Regions from separate parts of the Alteraurantiacibacter palmitatis genome, predicted to be linked through region 2. Evidence: predicted binding sites of a transcription regulator. Region 2 holds the regulator's gene; the other holds the start of a gene.
The links. Region 2 encodes LexA, which represses DNA repair genes until DNA is damaged. Its sites were predicted from a motif close to GTTCCNCNCTTGTTCT; they were not measured.
Positions count from the first base shown of each region.

Region 1: the regulator LexA is predicted to act here: its motif matches at 1,695-1,710, upstream of WFP44_RS08465 (DNA recombination protein RmuC).

Region 1 covers NZ_JBANRO010000006.1:54,994-59,492, forward strand. The annotation lists gene WFP44_RS08460 (hypothetical protein) at 1-254, opposite strand, end outside; gene WFP44_RS08465 (DNA recombination protein RmuC) at 259-1,677, opposite strand; gene WFP44_RS08470 (formate--tetrahydrofolate ligase) at 1,923-3,587, shown strand; gene def (peptide deformylase) at 3,749-4,324, opposite strand; gene recR (recombination mediator RecR) at 4,376-4,499, opposite strand, start outside.
Region 2 covers NZ_JBANRO010000002.1:265,682-270,180, reverse strand. The annotation lists gene moaC (cyclic pyranopterin monophosphate synthase MoaC) at 1-274, shown strand, start outside; gene WFP44_RS03295 (molybdopterin molybdotransferase MoeA) at 271-1,479, shown strand; gene lexA (transcriptional repressor LexA) at 1,552-2,247, shown strand; gene WFP44_RS03285 (ComEC/Rec2 family competence protein) at 2,281-4,452, opposite strand; gene gltX (glutamate--tRNA ligase) at 4,481-4,499, shown strand, end outside.

The DNA.
Region 1 (4,499 bases), on a different contig from region 2:
CGGGCAATCACCGCCTGCGCCAAAGCGCGGCGAAATTCGGGCGCGCCCGCGAGATTGAGACATTCGTCACGCGGCGCGAACTCGCCTGCGGGCGACAAGGCCGTGTAGCGGGTGAGCAGTTCCTCCGGCGTTCCGGGCGCGGCGGTTGCCGCTTGCGTATCGCTGGCGACCGGCGGGCCTTCGGCTTCGCCGCAGGCGGCCATGGCGAGCAGCACTGGCAAGGTCAGGGCAAGGCGGGCGGGGAAAGCAGCCATCGTTTCACTCCTTCAACGGTAATGCCTTGCCAACGGCGGGGGCGTTATCCTGTTCCGGCATATCGGCGGCGTCTGCCTCACCATAACGCGGCAACGATTCAACCAGAGCAACTTCCTCAATTTCGCGGGAAATTTCCAGCCCCTTATCTGCCATGCGCCGCCCGCTGGCAAGAACGTTGCGTTCAAAGCTGCCGACGAATTTGTTGTAATTGGCGACCGCCGTTTCCAGCCCTCCGCCCACGCGTTTCAGATGCTCCGCCGCCACGCGCAGTCGGTCATACAATTCGGCCCCCATCCGCCCGATCTCGCGCGCCTCGTTCGCCATCTTGTCCTGTCGCCAGACCTGCGCCACAGTGCGGGCGATGGCAACGAGGTTGGTAGGCGTGGCCAGCAGCACGCCGTTCTTGAAGGCAAAGTCCCACAGCTCCGGATCGGTTTCGAGCGCGGCGGCTACGAAATGTTCGCCCGGCACGAACATCACCACATAATCGGGCGCTTCCTCGAACTGGTTCTGATAGCCCTTGCTGCCCAGCGTCTGCACATGGCCGCGCATGGATTTGGCGTGCAGTTCCAGATGCCGCCGCCTTTCGTCATCGCTATCCGCCTCGAACGCGGCCTGGTAGGCGTTGAGCGAGACCTTGGCGTCGATCACCAGCTTCTTCTGGCCCGGCACATGGACGATGGCATCGGGCCGCAGCCGCCCGCCATCGGTTTCCAACGAATGCTCCAGAATGAAATCGGTGTGCTGCGACAGCCCGCATTGTTCGAGCACATTCTGCAAGGCCCGCTCCCCCCAGCGGCCGCGCGCCTTGGGCGCGTTGGTGAGCGAATTGCCCAGCCGCTGCGCCTCGCGCTTCACTTCCTCCTGCCCCTTGCGCATCTCCTCGATCACACCGGCAAGTTGCCCGAAGGCATCGACGCGCTTTGATTCCAGCTCCGCCACCTGCTTTTCATAGCTTTCAAGCCGCTGGCCGACGGGCGCCAGCAGCGCTTTCAGCTTCTCCTCGCCCTTTTCCTCGGCCTGCTGGAAGCGCTGATCGGCGCGGGCCAGAAAGGCCTCCTGCGCCTTGGAGAGAACCGCATGGCCTGTGTTCTGGAACTCTTTGAGCAAGTCCTCGCGCGCCTGGATCAGCAGCCGCTTCTGCTCCTCAAAGTGTGCAGCATTGGCTTCCAGCGTGGCAAGGCGTGCGGCCAGCCCCTCCTTCTCGCCGCGCGTCTTATCGAGATCACTTGCCAGCGCGTCGGCGCGCGCGGCGCGCTCACTCATCGTCGCCAGATCGCGCACCAGCGCTTTGGTCTGTTCCTCCCGCTCGGCAGCGGCAGATTTCAGATCAGCCAGTGGACGGCTGGCGAAGAACCAGCCGAGGCCTGCGCCGATCAGCAGGGCGACAAGCACGGCGGCGAGGAGTAACAAGGGATCCATAAATATCCGGCACTATGGGAACGAAAAGAGAACCTAACGCAGGCGGAGCAACCGCGCAAGCGCGCGGGCCGCTTATCCCCACCCTGCCTATCGCTCGCCGGGCGCACAATCCGCTTGAGAAACGCGCCCGCAAAATTGTATGGGGTGCTTACAAATTCAGATTCGCGAAATTTTCGCGGCTGTGAAATGGACTGGTGAAACTTCTGCGGGAAGTCACATCCCGCCAGACACGAGAGGACGCCCCGATGCCCACCGATATCGAGATTGCCCGTCAGGCGACGCTTATCCCCATCACGCAAGTGGCGAAGAACGCCGGTGTGCCCGATGAGGCGCTGATCCCCTATGGCAAGTACAAGGCCAAGGTCGATACCGCCGCCCTGCCCACCACCAGCAACGGCAAGCTGATCCTTGTCACCGCGATCAACCCCACGCCTGCGGGCGAAGGCAAGACCACCACCTCGGTCGGCCTGTCGGACGCGCTGCACCGCATCGGCAAGAAGGCGCTGCTGTGCCTGCGCGAACCCAGCCTTGGGCCCTGCTTCGGCGTCAAGGGCGGCGGCGCGGGCGGCGGCAAGAGCCAGGTGATGCCGATGGACGAAATCAACCTGCACTTCACGGGCGATTTCCACGCGATCACCAGCGCGCACAACCTGCTGTCGGCCATGATCGACAACCACATCTACTGGGGCAATTCGCTCGATCTCGACCTGCGCCGCGTCACCTGGCGCCGTGTGATCGACATGAACGACCGCGCCCTGCGCCAGATCGTCGGCCCGCTGGGCGGCGTGTCGAACGGCTTCCCGCGCGAAACCGGTTTCGATATCACCGTGGCATCGGAAATCATGGCGATCCTGTGTCTGGCGGCTGACCTCGAAGACCTCGAAAAGCGTCTGGGCGACATCATCATCGGCTACCGCCGCGACAAGACCCCGGTGTTCTGCCGCGATGTGAAGGCAGAGCGCGCCATGGCCGTGCTGCTGAAGGATGCGATCCTGCCCAATCTGGTGCAGACGCTGGAAAACCGCCCCGCTTTCCTGCACGGCGGCCCCTTCGCCAACATTGCGCACGGCTGCAACAGCGTGATCGCCACCAAGACCGCGCTGCGCATGGCCGATTATGTCGTGACCGAAGCCGGCTTTGGCGCCGACCTTGGCGCGGAAAAGTTCATGGACATCAAGTGCCGTCTGGCAGGGCTCAAGCCCGATGCGGTGGTGCTGGTCGCCACGGTGCGCGCGCTCAAGATGAATGGCGGCGTGTCCAAGGCCGACCTGACCAAGGGCGAGAATGTGGACGCGGTGCGCAAGGGTGCGGTGAACCTGAAGCGTCACATCGAAAATGTGAAGAAGTTCGGCATCACGCCGACCATCGCGATCAACCACTTCTACCTTGATACCGATGCCGAAATCGCGGTGATCCAGGAAATGGCCGCCGAATACGGCGCGGAAGCGGTGATTTGCAAGCACTGGGCCGAAGGCGGCGCGGGCGCGGAGGAACTGGCCCGGATCGTGGCGGCCAAGGCCGACAAGGGCGCGCCCGATTTCAACCAGCTCTACCCGTCCGAAATGAAGCTGGCCGACAAGATCACCACCATCGCGACCGAAATCTACCGCGCGGGTTCGGTGACGATCCCGGCAGGCGTCCGCAGCCAGCTCAAGGCATGGGAAGAGATGGGTTACGGCCATCTGCCCATCTGCATGGCCAAGACGCAGTATTCCTTCAGCACCGATCCCACCGCTTTGGGTGCGCCGGAAAACCACGATGTGGCGATCCGCGAAGTGCGGCTGTCGGCGGGCGCCGGCTTCGTGGTGGCGATTGCGGGCGAGATCATGACCATGCCGGGCCTGCCAAAGGTTCCCAGCGCCGAGGCGATCTACCTCGACGAAAACGGCCAGATCGAAGGTCTGTTCTGATCGGATAGTGGGGGGTCCCAGCGCAGGCTGGGACCTCAGGCAGTCTGGCATAAGGCCTGAGACCCAAGCCTTCGCTGGGGTGCCGATGGCCAAGGAAAAAGGGCCGCTCCCACACGGGGGCGGCCCTTTTTGTTTGACGTTGCAGAAAGTTGCAGCGCCGCTCAGGCCGCCTGGCGCGCCTTTTGCAGCTTCTTGAGCGCCATGCTGCGCTTGAGGCGGCTGAGGTGATCGATGAACAGAACACCGTTCAGGTGATCCATCTCGTGCTGGATGCACACCGCCATCAGCCCGTCCATCGCCTCCTCATGTACATTGCCTTCCAGATCCTGCCAGCGCACCCGGCAGGTGGCGGGCCGGTCGACATCGGCATAGATATCGGGCACTGACAGGCAGCCTTCCTGATAGCTCTTGGTTTCGGCCGAAGGGTCGAGGATTTCCGGGTTCACGAACACGCGCGGTTCGCGCTTGGTCGGCTGGTGATGGTGAAGATGGCCGTCCCCATGGTCATGATCGCAGGGTTCCGGCTCGGCATCCGGGTCTTCGGGTTGCAGGTCGATCACCAGCAGGCGCAGCGGCACGCCCACCTGAATGGCGGCAAGCCCGATGCCATGCGCGGCGTACATCGTCTCGAACATATCATCGACAAGGATCTTGAGCTGATCGTCAAACGTGTCGACGGGCTTGGAGACGGTCTTCAGGCGCGGATCGGGCGCTTCGAGTATTTCAAGGATGGCCATGCAGCGTCATTTAGTAGCGGATGTGCCCGCTCGCAAGGCTGACCCGACCTGCTACCCCACCGGCCGACGCGCCCGCAGCGCCTGCGCCAGCGTCCCTTCGTCGAGGTAATCCAGTTCACCCCCCACCGGCAGGCCATGCGCCAATTGCGTGATGCGCACCGGATAGGTTTCCAGC
Region 2 (4,499 bases):
CAAAAGAACGGGCGAACTCATTCCACTCTGCCATCCGCTTGCGCTGGATTCGGTCGCGGTTGATTTCACTTTCGAGGCCGAGGGGATCGCCGTATCCGCCCGCGCCTCCCTCACCGGGAAGACCGGCGTTGAGATGGAGGCGCTTACTGCCGCAGCGATGGCTTTGCTGACGATCTATGACATGGCCAAGGCGTTGGAAAAGGGCATGGTGATCGAGAATGTGCGCCTGATCGAAAAGACGGGCGGCAAAAGCGGGGACTGGCGCGCAGCATGAGCAAGGCGGGCAGCTTGCTAGACTGGCAATTGGCGCAAGACCGGCTGCTTGCCGCGATCGCTCCCGCCGGCACCGAGCAGGTGCCGACCCAAAGCGCAAGCGGGCGTATTCTGGCCCAGGCCGTTATTGCCCGGCGCAACCAGCCTGCGGCCGATCTGTCCGCAATGGATGGCTATGCCGTCGGCGCCGGCGATCCAACAGGCCCCTGGCAACTCGTGGGCGAAAGCGCGGCGGGGCATCCATTTGCCGGCGATCTGACGGCCGGCCGGGCCGTGCGCATCTCCACTGGCGCGCTCGTTCCCGTCGGGGCGAATGCGATACTGCTGCAAGAGAATGCGCGCATTGATGGAAGTCAGCTCAGCACAATCACCGGCAGCAAGGCCGAGGCAAAGCATATCCGCCGCGCTGGTTTCGATTTCGCTGCGGGCGATACGCTGCTGGATGCAGGCACCCCGCTTTCCCCGGCTGCTCTCGCGCTCGCCCTGATGGGCGGGCATGGCGCTGTCGAGGTGTTCCGCCGCCCCTCGCTTGCCATAATCGACAGCGGGGACGAACTGGCGAGCGATCCGGCAGCCGCGCTGCCGCACCAGATCCCCTCCAGCAACGGCCCGATGCTCGCCGCGATGGCTGTTCCCTATGTCTGCGCGGTGGAGCGGATCGGCCCGGTCGCCGACAACAAGGCTGCCCTGCTCGCCGCCCTGGAAACTGCCTCCGCCGCTGACGTCATCGTGACCAGCGGCGGTGCATCGGTGGGCGAACACGATCTTGTTCGGCCGGCGCTGGAGGAATGGGGCGCAACAATCGATTTCTGGCGCATTGCGCTGAAACCCGGAAAGCCGCTGATGGTGGCCCGGCGCGGAAAAACGGTCGTCCTGGGACTTCCCGGCAATCCGGTATCGAGCTTCGTTACCGCATGGCTCTTTCTCCTGCCCTTGCTGCGCCGGATCGGCGGCCATCCAGCACCTGCGCCGCAAACCGTCACGCGGCTCGTTGAAGCCGATCTTCCGGCAACCGGCGACAGGGCTGAATTTTTGCGCGGCGTTGCGAAGGCTGACACGGTTCGGACGTTCGATGAACAGGACAGCAGCGCCTTGCGGGTGCTCAGCCAGGCCAATGCGCTCATCTACCGCCCACCCGGCTCGCCCGCCCTGCAAGCGGGATCACCCGTGCAGGTCTTTCTGCTCCAAAATGGCGGTATCGCTTGACTTGAGTTGGACTGTTTCATAATTGTTCCTCGTTCGTTCCCGTATTGGAACGGAAATTCAGGGAACCAGCCCATGCTTACAGCCAAGCAGCGTGAATTGCTCGTTTTCATCCAGAGGAAGCTGGAGGAGACCGGCATTTCTCCCTCGTTTGAGGAAATGAAGGAAGCGCTCGATCTCAAGTCCAAGTCGGGCGTGCACCGGCTGATTTCTGCGCTGGAAGAACGCGGCTTCATCCGCCGACTGGCCAATCGCGCCCGGGCGCTGGAAGTGCTCAAGCAGCCCGACGATGTATCGGCCTCGCGCGCACCGCAGTTGCGGGCTTCTGCCAATGATGCGGTGGGGGGCAATATTGCCGCGCCGCGCGCGGTTCCGTCCGCAGCGTACGATGTGATCGATGTGCCGCTCCACGGCCGGATCGCGGCTGGCGTTCCGATCGAGGCATTGGAGGGGCAGCAATCACTTCCCGTTCCCGCCGCTTTGCTGGGATCGGGCGAACATTACGCGCTGGAAGTGTCTGGCGATTCCATGATCGAGGCGGGCATTCTCGATGGTGATTACGCACTGGTGAAAAAGACGAATACCGCCCGTGATGGCGAAATCGTCGTGGCACTTATCCGCAACGAGGAGGCAACGCTCAAATATCTGCGGCATGAAGGCGGCAAGATCCGGCTTGATCCGGCCAATGGCGCCTATGATCCGCAGATCTATGACGATCACGACGTGCAGGTTCAGGGCAAACTTGCCGGCTTGCTGCGACGCTACCACTGAGGATTTGCGCAGGGGAATGGCTCCAGAGGCAGCTTAACCCCCGCGCCACCAGCCATGTTCGCCCTGCTCTTGGGCCACGCTGCGCAGTGCGGGGCCGGACAGATTGATCGCAAGGCCGCCCGTTTCGGAAAGGCTCCGCCGGTCTGCCTTGATCCAGCGCGGGCGGCAACTTGCCGGCAGCCAGCGATCAGACACAACGATATCCGCCCTCTCGCACGCCGCCGCCAGTGCCCTTTCGGCTACCTGGTTGCGGCTGCGGCTCATCAGAATATGCCAATCGCGGCCTGCGCGCTTCAGCGTCACAACGCAGAAGTCGCCGTTGCATTCAGCGCCCGGCCATTCCGACAGGGGAACCGGTGTGCCCTTTACCCCCGCAAGCTCCATGAAATTTTCGGTGACGTAGGAACTCCGGCTTGGCCGCAGCACCAGCAGCCCGTCATTCTCTCCGGTGATGCCGACATGGCGCCCATCCCCCGAAATCAGGATATCGGGCACGGGGGTCAGCGCCATTAAGGCACTTGCGATCCCCACAGGCAGCAGTCCCGCAAGCCGGGCCTTCCCTTTCCACAGCGCCAGCCACAGGCCACCGATGACAAACAGCGCAAATGTCGCGCGTTCCATTTGTGGCATCAGCTTGACAGCCCCCGGCTGATCGGCGGTGAACCGGGCTATGGCGAGCAGCAGATCCAGCGTCTTGCCCGCAAGCCACCAGACCGGCGCGCCCAGACCGGCAAGATCGAGGAACAGGGCCAGCGCGATCAGCGGCATCGAAACGAAGGTGACCAGCGGAATCGCAACCACATTCGCCAGCGCGCCATACGTGCCGGCCCGATGAAAATGAAACATCACGATCGGCATCAGCGCGATCTCGATCACGATTCCGGTCAGCAGCAGCACCCATGCGCGGCGCGCATATTTGCGCAGCAGGTTTTCCTCGCGCGGGGCAAGAAAGCGGCGCACAGGTGCTGCGCCGTGGAACGCGACGATAGCGATAACTGCGGCGAAGCTCATCTGGAAGCTCGGCCCCACCAGTGATTCCGGCCAGAGCAGGAGGACCATCGCGGCGGCGGCTGCCACAATCCGCAATGACAGGGCCTCGCGCCCCATGGCCAGCGCGCCCAGCACCAACAACGCGGCGATGCAACTGCGCACGGTGGGAACCTCTGCTCCGGTCAGCAGGGTGTAGAATATGCCTGCCCCCGCGCCCACTCCCGCTGCCAGAAGCGGCAAGCGTACACGCAGCACCAGCCACGGCCACAAGGCAAGCAGCCGCAAAGCGAGCAGATAGGCTCCGCCGATCAACGCCGTGACATGGAGGCCGCTGATGGAAAGCAGATGCGTGAGGCCCGAATCGCGCATGGCTTCCTCGTCCGCCTGGCTGATGGCCCCGCGATCCCCGCTGGCAAAGGCGGCGGCGATAGACCCCGCCGGCCCGGCAATCTGCGCCCGCACATGAGCGGCAAGGCGTCGTTTGGCGGCCGCCAGCAGCGGCTCGTTCCGGCTGGCCTCCAACAGCACTGGCGGCGCGGTCACCGAACCTGTCGCCGCCAGCCCGTCAAACCAGGCGGCGCGGGCAAAATTGTATCCGCCGGGGAGCATGGGCGGTGCAGGCGGCATGAGCCGCGCCTGTAGGCGGATAACCGCGCCGGGGAGGAAGGAGGGATCATCCAGCGCAAGTGGAAGGTTCACGCGCACCTTCATTGGTTCGGTCGTCTCGGGATCGCGGATGGCCAACACCAGCCGGGTGCGCCCTTCTGCCGGCTGCTCGATCCGCTGGAGAATCCGGGCATCGAAGCGGCCAAACATGGCCCGCTCGATGGCGGGCGCGCCAACCAGCGCGGATCGCGCCCAGATCGTGCCCACACCCGCGGCAAAGGTCAGCCCCGCCGCCACACAAGCCATTACCAGGCGCCCCCTGTCCTCCCGCCCGCGCCACGCGGCCCATGCGCCAAGACTGAGGATGATCCCCCCGGCCATGGCAGCCAGCCAGCTGGCCGGTCCGGGCAGAACCAGCCACGCAGCTATTCCCCCCGCAAGGATCGCGGCAAGCCATGGCCCGCGGTCAAATCCGGCGTGTTCGAGAAATCCTTCGGCAACGTCGGCCATGCTGGACAAATTGACGCGCGTGAGCCAAGGCGATTGCCGCATTGCAGCATCGCCGGTCTCCTCCCCCATAGGGACCAGTGGCGTCAGGCGTGTTGCCATCAGCGGATAGGACAGGAAACAACAGCTTATGGCAAGTGGCGGCGCGG